Regions from separate parts of the Oceanobacillus timonensis genome, predicted to be linked through region 2. Evidence: riboswitches for the same ligand, from Rfam matches in the RefSeq annotation. Region 2 holds a riboswitch; each other region holds the start of a gene.
The links. A riboswitch is a leader RNA that binds a small molecule or an ion and turns the genes downstream of it on or off. The one in region 2 is predicted to bind S-adenosylmethionine.
Positions count from the first base shown of each region.

Region 1: it holds a riboswitch for S-adenosylmethionine, as region 2 does, so the genes downstream of both, B7E05_RS16075 (methionine ABC transporter ATP-binding protein) here and B7E05_RS19090 (homocysteine S-methyltransferase family protein) in region 2, are expected to answer to the same signal.
Region 3: it holds a riboswitch for S-adenosylmethionine, as region 2 does, so the genes downstream of both, B7E05_RS18145 (YfcC family protein) here and B7E05_RS19090 (homocysteine S-methyltransferase family protein) in region 2, are expected to answer to the same signal.

Region 1 covers NZ_LT800497.1:3,289,893-3,295,578, forward strand. Annotated here, with positions in the region: gene sufC (Fe-S cluster assembly ATPase SufC) at 1-608, opposite strand, end outside; gene B7E05_RS22730 (YuzK family famiily protein) at 816-968, opposite strand; gene B7E05_RS16065 (MetQ/NlpA family ABC transporter substrate-binding protein) at 1,166-2,005, opposite strand; gene B7E05_RS16070 (methionine ABC transporter permease) at 2,074-2,742, opposite strand; gene B7E05_RS16075 (methionine ABC transporter ATP-binding protein) at 2,735-3,757, opposite strand; SAM riboswitch class I at 3,890-3,988, opposite strand; gene B7E05_RS16080 (thioredoxin family protein) at 4,101-4,421, opposite strand; gene B7E05_RS16085 (toprim domain-containing protein) at 4,562-4,927, opposite strand; gene gcvH (glycine cleavage system protein GcvH) at 5,134-5,514, opposite strand; gene B7E05_RS16095 (arsenate reductase family protein) at 5,582-5,686, opposite strand, start outside.
Region 2 covers NZ_LT800497.1:3,863,451-3,869,136, reverse strand. Annotated here, with positions in the region: gene B7E05_RS19100 (YitT family protein) at 288-1,151, shown strand; gene B7E05_RS19095 (hypothetical protein) at 1,381-1,683, opposite strand; SAM riboswitch class I at 2,022-2,122, shown strand; gene B7E05_RS19090 (homocysteine S-methyltransferase family protein) at 2,238-3,290, shown strand; gene B7E05_RS19085 (cyclase family protein) at 3,317-4,066, shown strand; gene B7E05_RS19080 (5-methyltetrahydropteroyltriglutamate--homocysteine S-methyltransferase) at 4,103-5,209, shown strand; gene B7E05_RS19075 (histidine phosphatase family protein) at 5,390-5,686, shown strand, end outside.
Region 3 covers NZ_LT800497.1:3,688,483-3,694,168, forward strand. Annotated here, with positions in the region: gene B7E05_RS18140 (YaiI/YqxD family protein) at 1-158, shown strand, start outside; gene B7E05_RS18145 (YfcC family protein) at 260-1,675, opposite strand; SAM riboswitch class I at 1,821-1,933, opposite strand; gene B7E05_RS18150 (NAD(P)/FAD-dependent oxidoreductase) at 2,062-3,072, opposite strand; gene B7E05_RS18155 (FecCD family ABC transporter permease) at 3,097-4,119, opposite strand; gene B7E05_RS18160 (FecCD family ABC transporter permease) at 4,116-5,132, opposite strand; gene B7E05_RS18165 (iron-hydroxamate ABC transporter substrate-binding protein) at 5,274-5,686, shown strand, end outside.

The sequences.
Region 1 (5,686 bases), 570 kb from region 2:
ATAATTAAGCATCCAAAGGCATCCGAACGCATTTGGTTGATTCCTTTTGATACGACTTTCAACGCATCAATATCCAGTCCGGAATCAATTTCATCAAGAATAGCGATGTCCGGCTGTAATTGCATTAATTGCAGAATTTCGTTACGTTTTTTCTCCCCGCCGGAGAAACCTTCATTCAAGTAACGTGTTGCCATATTTTGATCAATATCAAGGTAGTCTAAGTCCTGATCCAATTTTTTGATGAATTTCATTAATGGAATTTCATCGCCTTCTTCACGTTTTGCATTGATTGCAGAGCGCAAGAAGTCAGAAGTTGTTACTCCGCTGATTTCACTTGGGTACTGCATTGCTAAAAACAGACCTGCACGGGCACGTTCATCTACTTCCATTTCTAAAACATCTTCCCCGTCAAGTGTGATGGTTCCTTCTGTTACTTCATATTTAGGATGACCCATAATGGCAGACGCCAATGTGGATTTACCTGTACCATTCGGCCCCATGACAGCATGGAATTCTCCACCTTTAATCGTTAGGTCTACTCCTTTTAATATCTCTTTTTCTTCAATAGATACATGAAGATTCTTGATTTCTAATACTGAACCTGACATAACTCATACCTCCAAAACTATATTTTAAATGAAATGAATAAGATATCCATTCTCAATTTATTCTCATTACAATCTTAAATCATTTCAAATTAATTCGCAACTGTTATTATCCGTCTTTTATAAGCTTTCAATGATGCTTTTAAGATTGATTTAAAAGCTCTTTCCATTTAAAAAGCTGATGCCCCTCGACATCAGCTTCTGTTATTTTTATCTCATGATTCCAGAATTTGCTTCTGATGAAATCATCTTCGCATTCTGGTATTCCTGTTCTCTTTCTTGTTCCACTTTTAATTTTTTATTCAAGCTTCGATCGTACTCTTCGTAGTTGACTCTCCTTGATTGCCCCATACCTTTTTCCATTTCCGAAGTGTAGCTTAAACCATTCTCAGTGGTAATAATAAATCATCCTTTCGGTTTGTTTAGCACATTCTATATGCTAACACAGGAATCATTCCCGCTCAAAATTGATTTAAACGTATATTTTCGGATAATTTATGAAAAATATCTGGTATAGGGAGAATAAAACCCATATACTTAAAATTCTTCCTTATTACTCTTTATTCTGCATCCGTTGGTGTTGGAATAACTGCACCGTCATAGTTTTCCAGCATGAAATCCTGAATTTCCTGCGATTGCAATACTTCCACTAATTTGTTCAAAGCTTCATTATCAACATCTTCTGAACGAACAGCAACAAGATTCAAGTACTCGGAATCTTCATCCTCCATAAACAAAGCATCGTCTAAAGGATTTAATCCTGCTTCAATCGCATAGTTTGTGTTAATAACAACCAACGCATCTTCTTCACTTTCGTAATTCTCCGGCAAGAATGCTGGGTCCACATCCGGATGGAAAGATAAATTTAAAGGGTTGTCCACAATATCATCAATTGTAGCCGCTGACTTTTCCACGTCCTCATCTAAAGTAATCAATCCATTATTCTCAAATAAAGTTAAAATTCTGCCTTGATCTGCAATCGAGTTACTTAAAACGACTTCCGTTCCCTCAGGAATGTCATCGATATCTGTAATATTTTGTGAGTAAATACCAATTGGCTCCACATGCACATTACCAATCGATTCTATTTCATAACCAGTATCTTCTACTGTCTGATCAAGGTAAGGCTGGTGTTGAAAGTAGTTCGCATCTAAAGTACCATCTGCTAAATCATCATTGGGGAAAACATAATCCTGGTACTCCTCAATATTTAATGTAATACCTTCTTCTTCTAACATCGGCCGGGCTTCTTCAAGAATCTCAGCATGTGGAACACTAACAGCTCCTACTGTAATTTCTGTATCAGAATCCGTATCGCTATCAGAAGATTCATCATTACCTCCACATGCAGCTAAAAGCAGAACGAGACCAGCTGCGATTAAAAACATCCATTTCTTCATTTTGTACGCCCCTTTTACTTTTTTATTATGTGAATCAAGTCAAACTTGAATACCATCTTTTATCACAATTAACGTTTATCCAATTTCCTTGTAATAGCATCTCCAATAAATTGGAAAATAAATACAATCACAACAATAATCACCGTACATACAAATACAACATCCCAGCTTCTACGCTGAAATCCAAAATAAAAAGCATAGTTTCCTAATCCGCCTGCACCGATTGCGCCGGCCATAGCTGTATAGCCGATTAACGCAATGGCTGTAACTGTCAGTCCGGATACGAGGGCTGGTTTGGATTCGGGAAGCAGTACTTTAAAGATAATGGTACTTGCTTTTGCTCCCATTGCTTTTGCAGCTTCCACTACACCTTTGTCCACTTCCTTCAAGGCAATTTCAACCAGCCTTGCATAGAATGGAGCACTTCCTAAAATCAGCGCTGGTAAAGCGGCAGTAGGTCCACGTATGGTTCCCACTAATAGATCTGTAAATGGGAACAATAACAGAATTAAAATAATGAAAGGAATGGCCCGGAAAATATTAACGAATGCAGCTACGATGACATTAACCGGTTTATTCGCCCAAAAATTCCCTTTTGATGTTAAAAATAATAATAATCCTAACATCAAACCAAGCACGGTCGTTCCAACCATTGCAATAGCAGTCATATATACGGTTTCCTGTGATGCCTCTATTAAATCTTCCGCTACTATGTTCGGAAATAATTCCTCAAGCATGCTGAATTACCTCCACTTCTATAACATCTTGTTCTTTCAAATATTTCATTGCCTCGTCCTGCTGACTTCCCAGCAGCTGAACAATTAACGTTCCATAGCTTCCGCCTTGTGTTTGCGTGATTTTCCCTTGCAAGATGTTCACATGGATATCAAACTGCTTCACAAGTTGGCTTATGATTGTCTGGTTCGCACTTTCCCCTAAAAATTGAATGCGCAATAGCATACCTTCCCGGAATTTTTCTGTCAATTCCGTCATGTCATCCTCTTCTTCATTCGAACCGGTCAGCTGTTCAACAAAGTTTTGTGTAACTTGCTGCTGCGGCTTCGTAAATACATCGATAACATTTCCTTCTTCTACCACTTTCCCATATTCCATCACAGCAACCCGATTACATATTTTACGGATTACATGCATTTCATGAGTGATTAAAATAATCGTTAATCCTAATTTTTCATTAATGCCCTGCAATAAGCGCAGAATTTGATTGGTTGTCTCCGGATCCAGCGCAGAAGTTGCCTCATCACAGAGCAAAACTTTAGGAGAGTTTGCTAACGCTCTGGCAATACCAACTCTTTGTTTTTGACCACCGCTTAACTGTGCAGGATAAGCATCTTCTTTTCCTGACAAACCGACTAGTTCAACTAATTCCAGTACACGTTTTTTCCGCTCCCTTTTCTCCACTCCTGAAATTTCAAGCGGAAACGCAATGTTATCAGCAACGGTGCGGGACCATAACAGGTTAAAATGCTGGAACACCATACCAATATCCTGCCTGGCAATACGTAAATCCGATTTCGATAAAGAAGTAATCACCTGATCGCCGATTTTCACTGTACCAGCTGACGGCTCTTCCAGTCTGTTGATTAAACGGACAAAAGTACTCTTCCCTGCACCACTGTAGCCAACTACGCCATAAATATCGCCATCTTCTACTTGAAGATTTAAATTATCCACGGCGACAACATCTTTATTATTTAAAGAGAATACTTTCTTCAGCCCTTCAATGGATATCACTTTATTTCACTCCTATATGTAAACAATCCTGTTTATCATGTATTCTTGTTTATTATTTATTCAACCATCAAAAAACGCCTTTCTGTAAGAGAACAGAAAGACGCTCAAATATTTGTTGTATCGTCCATTGTTCTCTTATCTTTCAAATGCTTGCAGGAGTTGGCACCTTTCCAATGATTGAAGGTTGCCGCGGTTTCTACGGGCCAGTCCCTCCACCGCTCTTGATAAGAGTTTTCAACTTATTTATGAATTGTTGCTATCGTAGCACGCTATTTACACCTTTGTCAACCAAATCCGCAGTTAATCACTTGGTATTTCAGCCTGCTTCGCTTCATATACATGTTCAATTATTTATCGTCTGGAATAATTCCGGTTTATACTTCATCAGATATTGATAAATATTTGCTGTTGATTGAAATGTGTACACTTTTTCCACGATTTTTCCGTCTTCCACAAAAGCAAGACACGGTACACTCTCAATTTTATGGTTCTGCATAAAATCAGGATGCATTGAAGCATTCATCTCGGTGAAAATATCTTCTTCATGCAATCTTTCTACGTTTTCCAGCATGGCACGCGCAACGCTGCATGTCCCGCAAAATGGTGTATAAATATATAATATGAGCCGATGATGGTTCATTTCTGCTTCATTAAAATGTTTCAAGTTTATTCTCCTCAATCTTTTGTTTCCAGCAAATGCTATATGCTTCTAACAGGTCCGCTGTTGTTTCATAAAAAAGATAACCACCTTCTTTATATTTTTTTATCCTGAGGAATAAATTCTTTCTCATCTTAACGCGTGAACTACCATTTGGCAAGATAATTGAGATCTATTCCAATTCGCTTTCCTGCCAGAATACTTGCCAATTTTTTCTTTGGTGTAGCGGCAACTTCACGGAATTCACTGCTCACATAAATATGTTCGGCATGTGGAAGTTCACCGGCTAATTGCTTTCGGAGCTTCATCCCGGATTCATCCTCATCCACCAGGATAAACACTTCTGTATCATCTAAATGATAACATTCTAACAGTTCTTCCAATTTTTCTACGCCAATGGTTCCATTTGTACAAACAATGGTGATGGTATTATCGTCAAGAATTTTTTCAATATGTTTTTTATCAGATAACCCCTCAACGATCATGACTTTATTGTAATCATCTTCCATCATCGTTTTGCACTCCTTATCGTAGCTAATAGGTTGACCATTCCTCAACATGCTGTTTCTATAGTATATGAAAAGAAAAGAGCTAACTATACACAAATGTGGAAAAGTCAGCTCTTTTTTTCACCGTTTTTTAGAGCCTTTTGAAAAATGCAGGTGTCGTGGTCCCTGTCATTTTCAGTATTTCTAAAATAGGTGCAAGTATGATTAAATTATCCTTCTATAAATTCTCGGTATGCATCTGCATCTAATAATTCGTTTAGCTGGCCTTCCTTCTCAACTTCAACAACAACCATCCATGCTTTTTCATGCGGTGATTCATTCACAAGTTCTGGACTATCCTCCAGTTCTTCATTCACTTCTACCACTTTTCCGCTTACTGGAGCATACAGTTCAGATACCGTTTTAACAGATTCTACACTTCCGAATGGCTCATCCAACTCTAAAGAATCACCGACTTCCGGTAATTCTACAAAGACAATATCGCCAAGCTCGTCTTGCGCAAAGTCTGTAACCCCGATACGGACTTTACCATCTTCTTTTTTCACCCATTCATGTTCTTTTGAATACAAATAATCATTTGGCAAGCTCATTTCGTATCCCTCCAACCATTCTTCTTTTCTCTTCAACTATACATGGAAGTCCGGTCTATTTCTAGCACTATTTCCAGAAAGATTCATATGTCTCTTCGTTAAACCCGACAGTCACTTGATTGCCATCGGTTAAGACCGGTCTTTTAATCAGCATCCCGTCAGAAGCTAAAAT
Region 2 (5,686 bases):
TTCTATCACCTCTTTTAATAGTTACGAATAAATGCATGTATTGGTTTCACCGTTTTTAAACAAATCTTCCACCTTCATAACATTTGAGTTTGAAACAGAGAAGCGTATAATAATTAATATTGAAAAAAATGTATTTATAAGGTTATTTTAAGTGAAATAAGGAAATCTAAGTCTAAGAAGCAATCTAAAACTTCAACGCAAGCAGGAAGGGAAGTAACGGTAAAGCAGACGGACGATTATTTTATTTTACACAATAGCAACAATGCAATAGAAAGAAGGAAAATGTGATGAGTAAAGCGCAATCGAAAATATCGAGAAAGACAATGTTTTTTTTAAGAGGCCTCATTATTGTTATTGGCGGGTTTATTACCGCTTATGGGCTGGAAGCGGTATTGATTCCCAATAGTGTTTCTGACGGTGGGGTTACCGGCCTGAGTATCGTTGGCTCGCAATGGACAGGATTGCCGCTGGGAGTTTTAATTGCTATCTTAAATATTCCATTTATTTACTTAGGATATAAACAAATTGGCAAAGGTTTTGCGTTGTTATCCATCCTCGGAATTGCCTCCCTGGCTATCAGTACAAGTATGATGCATCATATCCCGACGATAGTAGGAATTGAAGGAGATACCTTGCTGGTGACAGTGGTTGGCGGGATTATTATTGGTTTCGGTATGGGGCTTGCACTCCGTAATGGCGGGGCATTGGACGGTATCGATATGTTAGCAGTGCTGTTATCACGTAAGCTCCCCTTTGGAACGAGTGATTTGATTTTATTCCTTAATTTATTTGTGTTTATTGTGGTATCGACAGTATTTGGTTTACGAGGGGCTTTAATGTCAGGAATTGCTTATTTTATTGCTTCGAAAGTCATTCACTTGATTGAAGAAGGTTTGAGCAGTACAAAAGCAGTATATATTATCACCGGCTATGCGGATGAAATGATCAAAGAAATCAGAGACCGTTTAGGACGTAGTTGTACGGTGCAGCATGTAGAAGGCGGATACTCGAAAAAAGAATTCCGACAAGTGAAAAGTATTATAACCCGTTTGGAAGAAAGTCAAATGAAGGAAATTATTCAAGATGTTGATCCGGAGGCATTTATCACGGTTCATGAGGTAACGGAAGTACGATGCGGAAATTTCGATTAAAAGAATGCAAGTAAAAAAGGCAGCCAATGGATGAGCATTGGCTGCCTTGCTGTATATCATGCATTAAGTTCTTGCTCTGAACAATTCCGCGATTGCATGAGAAACCTCGATGCCTTGATAAGTGAATGCGGATAATGCGGTCAGTGCAAAGAATCCAATCACAATAAATCTGAAAATCATCATTTTGTCAACCTCCTCTTTTGAAAGTTTGATTTATTTCAAAAGAGGATTAAACTACGAAATTGGATTGATAGAAAACGGGCGTCATCAGCCGTTTTGTGCGGTTGATACTTACAATCATCGTAAATAAACTAAATGTTCCCAGTAAGAATAAAGCAATGACTAAAGCCGGGTATGTTATAAATGATTTATCTGACTGATCATTTCCGCCCAAGCCTAAGTCTTGAGACATTTGGGTATCAACCAGCATCTCTTGTTCGGTGAGAAGGTAGCTGTGATGTATACCTGAAGATAGTTGTGTGATTGGTAAAATGATAATCATCATAGCAATCATCAAATGTCTATTCAACATCTACGCCCTCCTTCCATTTTCGCTTTCATATAGGATAGCTATCTTTATGTTAGAGAAAAATTTAATTATACCAATATTGAAGAACGATTTCAATATATTAACGTTTATTGATAAGAGCTTAAAGTGTATTATATGCTTATTTTTCAATGCTGTCTATACTTTTTGAACATTTTATGACTTTTTAGCTACAATATCAATGTACCCCATTATAGGGGTTCGTTAAACATATGGCTGGCTGTTATAAACGTTGTATGCTTGAAATATTTTTTAAAAATTCATATTGACAAAGAATTCAAATACATATATAGTTATCTACAACAAATAAATAGCAATACATTTTCTTATCCAGAGAGGTGGAGGGACTGGCCCTTGGAAGCCTCGGCAACAGACTTAGAAAAGAACTGTGCCAATTCCAGTAGCAGAAGCTAGCAGATAAGGAGAGACATTGATATCGTACTCAAACCTCTTCTTTCTGAAAAGAAGAGGTTTTTTCGTGTTTGTATCATCTTATCGGCAGCACATCACAAGTAAAAGTTTATGGGAGGAATGGAGAAATGGCGAAAAGAAGTTTGGAAGAACGTTTAAAACAGGGAACAGTTATTGCAGGGGAAGGATATTTATTTGAACTAGAGCGCAGAGGATACTTACAGGCAGGATCTTTTGTACCGGAAGTAGCATTGGATAATCCGGAAACATTGAAAGCAGTGTACCGTGATTATATGAAAGCAGGATCGGATGTGGTGCTTGCTTTTACATACAACGCACATCGTGAAAAAATGCGCATCATCGGCAAAGAAGATTTATTAGAGCCTTTAAATCGAAATGCTATTAAATTAGCAAAGGAAGTAGCGCAAGAACATCCGACGGAAGAAGCTTTGGTTGCCGGAAACATTTCGAATACCAATATTTTCAATCCGGAAGATCAGGAGTCCAAGAATAAAGTTAGAGCCATGTTTAACGAGATGGCTTCATGGTGTAAAGATGAGGATGTTGACTATATTAACGGGGAAACGTTCTACTATCATGAAGAAGCATTCATTGCGTTAGAAGAAATTAAAAAATATGATCTGCCGGCAGTAATTACCTTGGGATTAATGGGTGAAAATATCTTGCGTGATGGTTACACAGTGGAAGAGTCATGTAAGATTTTAGAAGATAACGGCGCTTTAGTTGTCGGGATGAACTGTTTCCGCGGGCCGGATACGATGCAGCCGTATTTAGAGAAGATTCGTGACAATGTAAATGGATATGTAGGAGCATTGCCGATTCCGTACCGGACAACGGAAGAGAATCCGACATTCTTTAACTTGCCAGATGGAGGGTGCAGCTGTCATTTGCCGACAGAAACCACTTTCCCGACTTCGCTGGATCCGCTTTATCATAACCGTTATGAACTGGCGGAATGGGCGAAAAAAGCACATAGCATCGGTATCAATTACATTGGATTGTGCTGTGGAGCTTCACCGGCAATGCTTCGTGCGGTAGCAGAGGCTGTTGGAATGGAGACAATTAATTCCATTTATTCTCCGGATATGCATAAACATTTCTTATTTGGTGAAGACGATACATTGCAGGATCATATTACAGATTATAAGACAAAAGCTTAAGGTAATAGAGGAGGGGGCAATTTATCATGACAGTTACAAAAGAAAATGAGGTCTTACAAGCGCTTGATATATTGAAAACAAAAACGTGGGTAGACTTAACGCATACATTTGGGCCGAGCTCTCCGCATTTTGCAGCATTTAAGGATGCCGAGTTTGAAACATTATACACGCATGATGACGGTTTTTTTGCACAGCAATTCAGCGTTTCCGGACAATATGGCACGCATATTGATGCGCCCATCCATTTCGTTCGTGATCAGCGCTATTTAGAAGAATTAGACTTAAAAGAAGTTGTCCTCCCGCTTGTTGTGATTGATAAATCGGAAGCTGTCGGGGAGAATCATGATTATATTTTAACGGTGGAAGATATTTTAGCTTTTGAAGAAATACATGGAAAAATTGAAGCGGGCACATTTGTAGCATTGCGGACGGATTGGAGCAAACGCTGGCCGGATAGAGAAACATTTGAGAATAAGGATGCAAATGGAGACAGTCATTTACCCGGATGGGGATTGGATGCGCTGCAATTCTTGTTTGAAGAAAGACAGATTAAAGCAGTAGGACATGAAACGTTTGATACCGATGCAGCTGTCGATGCCAGAAAAAATGGGTCTTTAATCGGCGAGTATTATGTGCTGGAACAAGATACATTTCAAGTGGAACTTTTAACAAATTTGGATCAATTACCAGCGAAGGGTGCGGTCATCTTTAACATTAGTCCGAAACCTGAAAAAGCAAGTGGTTTTCCAGTTCGTTCATTTGCCATTTTGCCATAAGTATTCATAATTACTAAAAAGAGGAGAAGGAATAAAATGACAAAAACAGCAGTAAAAGCACCATTTCGTGCCGATCATGTTGGGAGTTTATTACGACCGGAACGTATTCACCAGGCTCGAAAGAATTTTCAAGAAGAGGCTATTTCTAAAGAAGAACTTCATCAAATTGAAACGGAAGAAATTAAGCGTGCTGTAGATAAGCAAATCGAAGTTGGTTTAAGTGCGGTGACAGATGGAGAATTCAGACGCCGTTTCTGGCATACCGATTTTCAGGAGCATTTAAATGGTGTGGAAGGGTATGTGCCGGACCAAGGTTTTGTCTTTGTTGGAGAAGAAACAGAACGCTATAACGTACGTGTAACAGGAAAGGTTTCTTTTAATCCGGATCATCCGCATGTAAAAGAGTTTGTGGAATTTAAAGAGATTGTTGGTGATCGTGCGATTGCGAAACAAACGATTCCAAGTCCGAATCAATTATTTGCGAAAGGAATTGTTAATTCGGAAGTTTATCCAAATCTGGAAGAATTTGCAGAAGATGTCATCCAAACATATCGAGACGCGATTAAAGCTTTTTATGATGCAGGGTGCCGTTACTTGCAGCTGGATGATGTATACATTGCAGGATTGAATGTAGAGAATTTCCCGACAACCGAAGATGGAAAAGACCGTCAGTATTTTATTGATTTAGCACTGCATGTATTAAACAGCGTATTAGAAGACAAACCGGAAGATTTAACCATTACTACCCATCTTTGCCGTGGAAATTATCGTTCGAAATGGGCTTTTGAAGGCAGTTATGCAAAAATAGCTCCAACTTTATTTGCAAAAGAAAAAGTAGACGGGTTCTTCCTGGAATATGATGATGATCGTTCCGGCGGGTTTGAGCCGCTTCAATACATTCCGGACGGCGGACCACGCGTCGTGTTGGGTGTCTTTACTTCGAAATATGGTGAATTAGAAGATAAAGAAAATATTAAAGCAAGGATAAAAGAGGCATCGCAGTATGTTCCGAAAAATCAATTATGTATCAGTCCGCAATGCGGCTTTGCATCCACGCATCATGGCAATTTGTTGACGGAGGAAGATCAATGGAACAAGTTAAAATATATTGTAGATACAGCCAGAGAAGTCTGGGGAGAGTAAAAAGAAACAACGCGTAATCACATTGTATGGAAACAAAAGAAACAGTTAAAACAGGCTAAGGGAGATTGGAACCCTCAGCCTGTTTTTATTGCGAAAAAACACAAGTTAATAGATAAACAGGCAGAAATAGTGCTAGAATAGGATTAATGAGAAAAATAGTTCGAAAGTGGGGAAATGGCTTTGACAGAGATTTGTATGATACGGCATGGGGAGACCGATTGGAATAAAGAAAAAAGAATTCAGGGAAAGACAGATATTCCTTTAAATAAAACAGGAGAATCACAAGCGAAAGTTTGCTGCGCGGCTGCGGAAAAATTTGAACCGACCGTACTCATTACCAGTCCATTAGCGCGTGCTAAGGTAACAGCAGAAATTATTAACAAGGACTTAGGATTGCCTTTGCATGAAATGCCTGATTTTGTAGAACGTTCTTATGGTGATGCGGAAGGAATGGACATAGCGGATAGAAACCGCTAT
Region 3 (5,686 bases), 170 kb from region 2:
AAGGGTTCGCTTATACGAATCATAATATTGACCAACTGCTGCAATCCCGTTATTTAAGTGCGAAAGAGCGACGAAGCGGAAAACATACCAAAGGCCCAAAAGCATTAACCGAAGAAGACCGGGAGAAGTTTCTCAAACTTTTTCAAAAATATTTATAAAAAATCCTTATAATCAACAAATGACAAGTATCTGCCAACTTCTGATTATAAGGAATTTTCATTACCCTAAAATACTTTATTTCTATACCATTAAAAACCGCTTAAATCGGTCCGCCCCAGCCAATTAAATGACTGATCACCAAAGCAATCCAAGACACAACAAGAGCCATTATGACAAACGGAAAAATATAACGAATCCACCTGCCATAAGGCACCTTACACAAGCCGAGCATCGCCATTAAACCGCCTAAGGTCGGTGAAAATATATTGGTAATACCATCGCCGATTTGGAATGCCAAAATGGTTGTTTGCCGTGTAATATCTAACATGTCCCCAACAGGAATCATAATGGGTAATGTAACTAATGCCTGGCCGCTGCCACTTGGAATGAAAATATTAATAATCGACTGAGAAATGGTCATGAATACAGCTGCCAGCGTAGTCGGTAAACCTTCCATGACGGAAACAAGGCCATGAGCAATCGTATCGCTGATATTCCCCTGGTTCATGACCACTTGGGTCGCCATGGCAACACCAATCAAAATAGCTGCTAATGCGCTGGGCTCAAGTGCTTTTGAAAAAGCTTCCGCAATTTGATTGGCATTCATACCTGCAATAATCCCGCAGGTAATCCCAATCATGAGAAATATCGCCGCAACTTCATTAATATACCAGTCATTCATAAATATTCCTGTCAGCATCAAAACAAATCCTGCAATCACCACAAGCAGCATTGCTATATCCTTTTTACGCATCCGATAGGATTCAAGCGGCTGACTCAGTTTCATATCCTGTGTATCAATACCATGTGCCAAACTATGTTTCTGATCCTGTAATATCTTTTTAAAATATCGAATATTATAATAGGCTAATAAAGATAAAACGACAATCACCAGGATACTTCTTAAAACCCACCCTGAATATAGCGGCATTTCTGCTATTCGATGTCCTACCCCTAGTGTATAGGGGTTGAATGGAGAAAGACCAAATCCGACAAGTACTCCTCCTATTCCAATACCCGCACCGAGTACAGCATCACCGCCTATGGAAACACTTAATAAAACAGCGATTGGAATAAGGGCAATATTATTTTCAAGCCCGACAAACATTCCAAAAAATCCGTACACAAATGTCATAATAGCAACAATAAGGAAACGTCTTTTTAATCCGACTTTGCGAACCAGTGTACCAACTGTGTTTTCAAGCATTCCCGTTTTTTCCAAAAGGCCGAACATCATGGCTGCCGCAAAGGTTATAAAGACGATATCAGCCATTTCCCGGAATCCTTCAGGGATTGCAGTAAATAAATCCATAATACCAACTGGATTATTCTCTACATATTCAAATGAATCAGGAACTGTTCGATTTGTCCCATCAATGGTTTCCCGTTCATACGATCCAGATGGAATAATATAAGTTAAAATAGCTGCAGCAACAACAATAAAAAATAACAACGCCAGCGGATGCGGAATGCGGTCCAATAATTTTTTCTTTTCTTTATCGTGATTCTTCTTCATATTTATGCTCCTCTTGCTTTTAAGTATGTATGTTTGCTATTTCTAACACTTTCCGAAATCTATCCTCCTTGTTATTTACCAAATCTTTTTGATGCATCTATTAAAAACAGCCTCTTTCCACAGGAAAAAGGCTGTTTTTACATTCGCCTTATCTCCCAAAATAAACATGCATTATTTTGCAGGAATTGGCACCTTTTCTTTTCATAAAGAGGTTGCCGGACGTCATTGGGCCTGTCCCTCAGTCGCTCTGGATAAGTATATATTATAAGATTGTAATGTTACTTTAATGGGGAAATTGTATACTCGCTAAACCATTTTGTCAATGTAAGAAAGCAATTTTAACGGCTAGTTTATTATCCTTTTTAAATGAAAGACATTTCCTTACACTATACTTCCCCGGTAAATCCAGCATAATTTGTAGAGAATAAATGCTTCACGGGATCTTCCGGGTCAGCGATTTTTTTCGCATGATTAACAGCAATTGGTCCTTCATTAAATGCCCCGGCAATTAATCCAAGCTTATCTGGATAATGTGCAATATCACCGATAGCAAATACGCCTTCCACAGATGTCTGCATGCTGGAATCAACCGCAATCATGCCATCTATCATTTCCAATCCCCATGTGGTGATTGGCTCGAGGTTAATTTGAAATCCATGGTTAACAACTAATCGGTCGACCTCTATCTCCTTCTCCTTTGTTTCGTCCTCTAAATGGGTAAGTATCACCTTTTCAACTTGCCCGTCCGTTCCATGCAATGCTTTTATTTCATATGGTGTCATTATATCCACACGGGAGTTTTTCAATTTGGTCACACTGCTTTCCAGCCCTTTAAACTGGTTACGGCGATGAATGAGCGTGACACTTTTGGCGATGTTTTCAAGTTCTAACGCCCAGTCCACCGCGCTATTACCACCGCCAGAAATAAGAACATGTTTATCATAATAATCCGCCAGCTTTCTGACTGTATAATGTAAGCTTTTCTCTTCGTAATAGACCGCTTCTGGATGATCCAGCTTCACGGAATGCAATGTTCCAAAACCGGTTGCCAGTATAACTGTTTTTGAATAATGCATATTTCCGTTGCTGCTCAGAAGTTGAAAATGGCCATCTTCCATTCGCTCCATATCCACAACTTGTTCGCCTAACACCACTTCCGGATCAAATGTCATTGCCTGTTCCACAAGCTGTTCCGTTACTTCTTCTCCGGTAGCATGTGCAATTCCACCGATATCACGGATCACTTTTTCCGGGTAAAAATAAGGCACTTTTCCGCCGAGATAAGGAAGATATTCTATAATTTTTGTCTTCATTTCCCGCATTCCGCTATAGAAAGCTGAAAATAAACCAGCTGGTCCACCACCAATAATCGTGACATCGTATATTTCCTCGTTCATAGTTACGCGAGCTCCTTTCTATTTTTAATTGGTTTTCATCAGTAAATAAACAAAATAAGGTGTACTGACAATCGAAACAACAATTCCCACAGGTATCGTTGTCGGTGCCAATATATTACTTCCAATCATATCTGCAGTGACTAAAATAAATGCCCCCAATAAAGCCGAGATCGGAATCACATAATGATGCAGCGGACCGACCAGTCTACGGACAATATGCGGAACAACCAGTCCTAAAAAGGCAATTGCACCGCCAGCTGCTACGGCTGCACCTGCTAATGCGACAGCAATTAATAACAAGAGTCCCCGTTCTCTTTCTACATGTGTTCCGAGGCCGGAAGCAACATCGTCTCCTAAGTGAAAGACATTTAAGTTTCTTGCTTTTTTCATCGCAATTGGAATCAATATCAGCATCCATGGCAATAATGCAAAAACAAAATTCCAGTTTTCGTTCCAAATCTCTCCTGTCAACCAAATCGTTACCTGCCGATAATTTTGCGGATCCATTCGTAATTGTAAAATTGTCATGAGAGCACCAAATGCCGCATTCACTCCAATTCCAACCAAAACAAGCCGAATGGGTGTGACTCCTCTTTTCCAAGCAATCGTATAAATCAAAACAGCTGCCGTAAACGCCCCAATTAAAGCAACAAAAGGCAGCATATAGTTGTTTAAGGCGCTGTCTGTCGGGATAGCTCCTTGAAAGAAATATAAGAATACAACAATCGCAAAACCTGCCCCTGAATTAATGCCTAAAATTCCTGGGTCTGCAAGGCCATTCTGCGTGATTCCCTGCATAATGGTTCCGGAAACAGCTAAACCTGCTCCAATTAATAGAGCCAATATAATTCCTGGCATCCGAAAGTTGAATAATACCAGTTCCTGTCTATCTGTCCCCTGCCCCATCAATGTTTGTATTACTTCCTTCGGGGAAATGGAAATAGCTCCCAAGTTCAAACTGACAAAGGAAATAATAATCATTCCAATAATAAGTATGCCGATAATCATCCAAAATCGAAGCCGCTTTTGCTTCTCTACTGCGTTCATTTTTTATCACCCCCGCTGCCTCTGGCTAAATAGAGGAAGAATGGCACACCGATAATAGATGTAATCGAACCTACCGGTGTCTCAAATGGGGCATTTATCATCCGTGCAATAAGATCTGCATTCACAAGCAATAAAGCGCCAAACACTGCTGAAGTTGGTATAATCCAGCGGTAATCCGTTCCGATAATAAACCGGGTAATATGCGGAATAATCAGCCCGACAAATCCGACAGCACCAGCAACAGAAACAGCAGCACCGGTCAATATTAAAACCACCACGATGCCCGTAATTTTAATCAGCGTGTTATTTTGACCCAGCCCCGTAGATAAATCATCACCTAAACTAAGGACAGTGATAGACTTCGAAATAGTTAATGCCAAAACCACTCCTACTACTCCGGCAAAGAGAAGAATGGTTACAGCATTCCAGTCTGCACCATCCAATCCGCCTGCAAGCCAAAAGCCCATATCTTTCTCCAACTGAAAATGCAGCGAAAGAATAGAAGAAATAGAGCGTAATAACGTTCCAATTGCAACACCAGCCAGCGCCAGCTTAATCGGTGTTAATCCGCTGCTGGAAAAAGAGCCGACCAAAAATACCAGGGTTACTGCTATTCCAGCTCCGATAAAGGTAGCAAACGTTAATCCAATGTTGGAAGCAGCCGGATAAAACGCTAATATAATCACCAGCATAAAGGCCGCTCCATCTGTTACCCCCATAATGGATGGTGATGCAAGCGGGTTACGCGTCATTCCTTGCATCACTGCTCCAGACATAGCTAAAAACGCACCTACCAATACAGCAGCTAATGCCCGCGGAATCCGCAGTTCCCAAATAACCTGATGCGCCTGCACTCCTTCACTGAATTGAAAAATTGCCTGCCAAACCGTATGTAAATCAACTTTTGTTGCACCATAAGAGATAGACATGCCAATCGAAAAAAGAACAAGGCTAACTCCGATGATGTTTATCAATCCTTTTGTTATTTTCGAAGAACGTGAAAAGAATTTCATTACTTGTATACTCCTAAGTTTTCTTTTAAAATATCAAATACCATATTAACATTTTCGAGTAAAATAGCATATTGACTTTCTAATTGAAAGTGATTATCATTATCGGTAGATGTTTATTATAACATAAAAGGAGAAAAAACAATGAACAAATTCATGCAAAAAAATTACTTATTTATGCTCATACTTATCACTTTATTATTTCTTGCTGCTTGTGGCAATAATGATGATAACAGTTCAGATGATTCAGATAGTTCCGGCGATACCGATGAGTCTTCGGAAATGACTGTTGATTCCGATATGGGAGAAGTGACCGTCCCGGCAAATCCGGAAAAAATTCTTGCTCCCTACAATGAAGATACATTAATAGCACTTGGCGAGACTCCAGTTGCGAAATGGGCAATCGGTGAAAGTATTCAGGACTATTTAGAGGAAGACTTGGCCGATGTAGACACCATTGAATGGACGCTGCCATTGGAACAAGTTCTCAGCATCGAACCAGATCTTATTATTTTGGATCACACCTTAGATAATTATGAAGGTTCTTATGATGATTA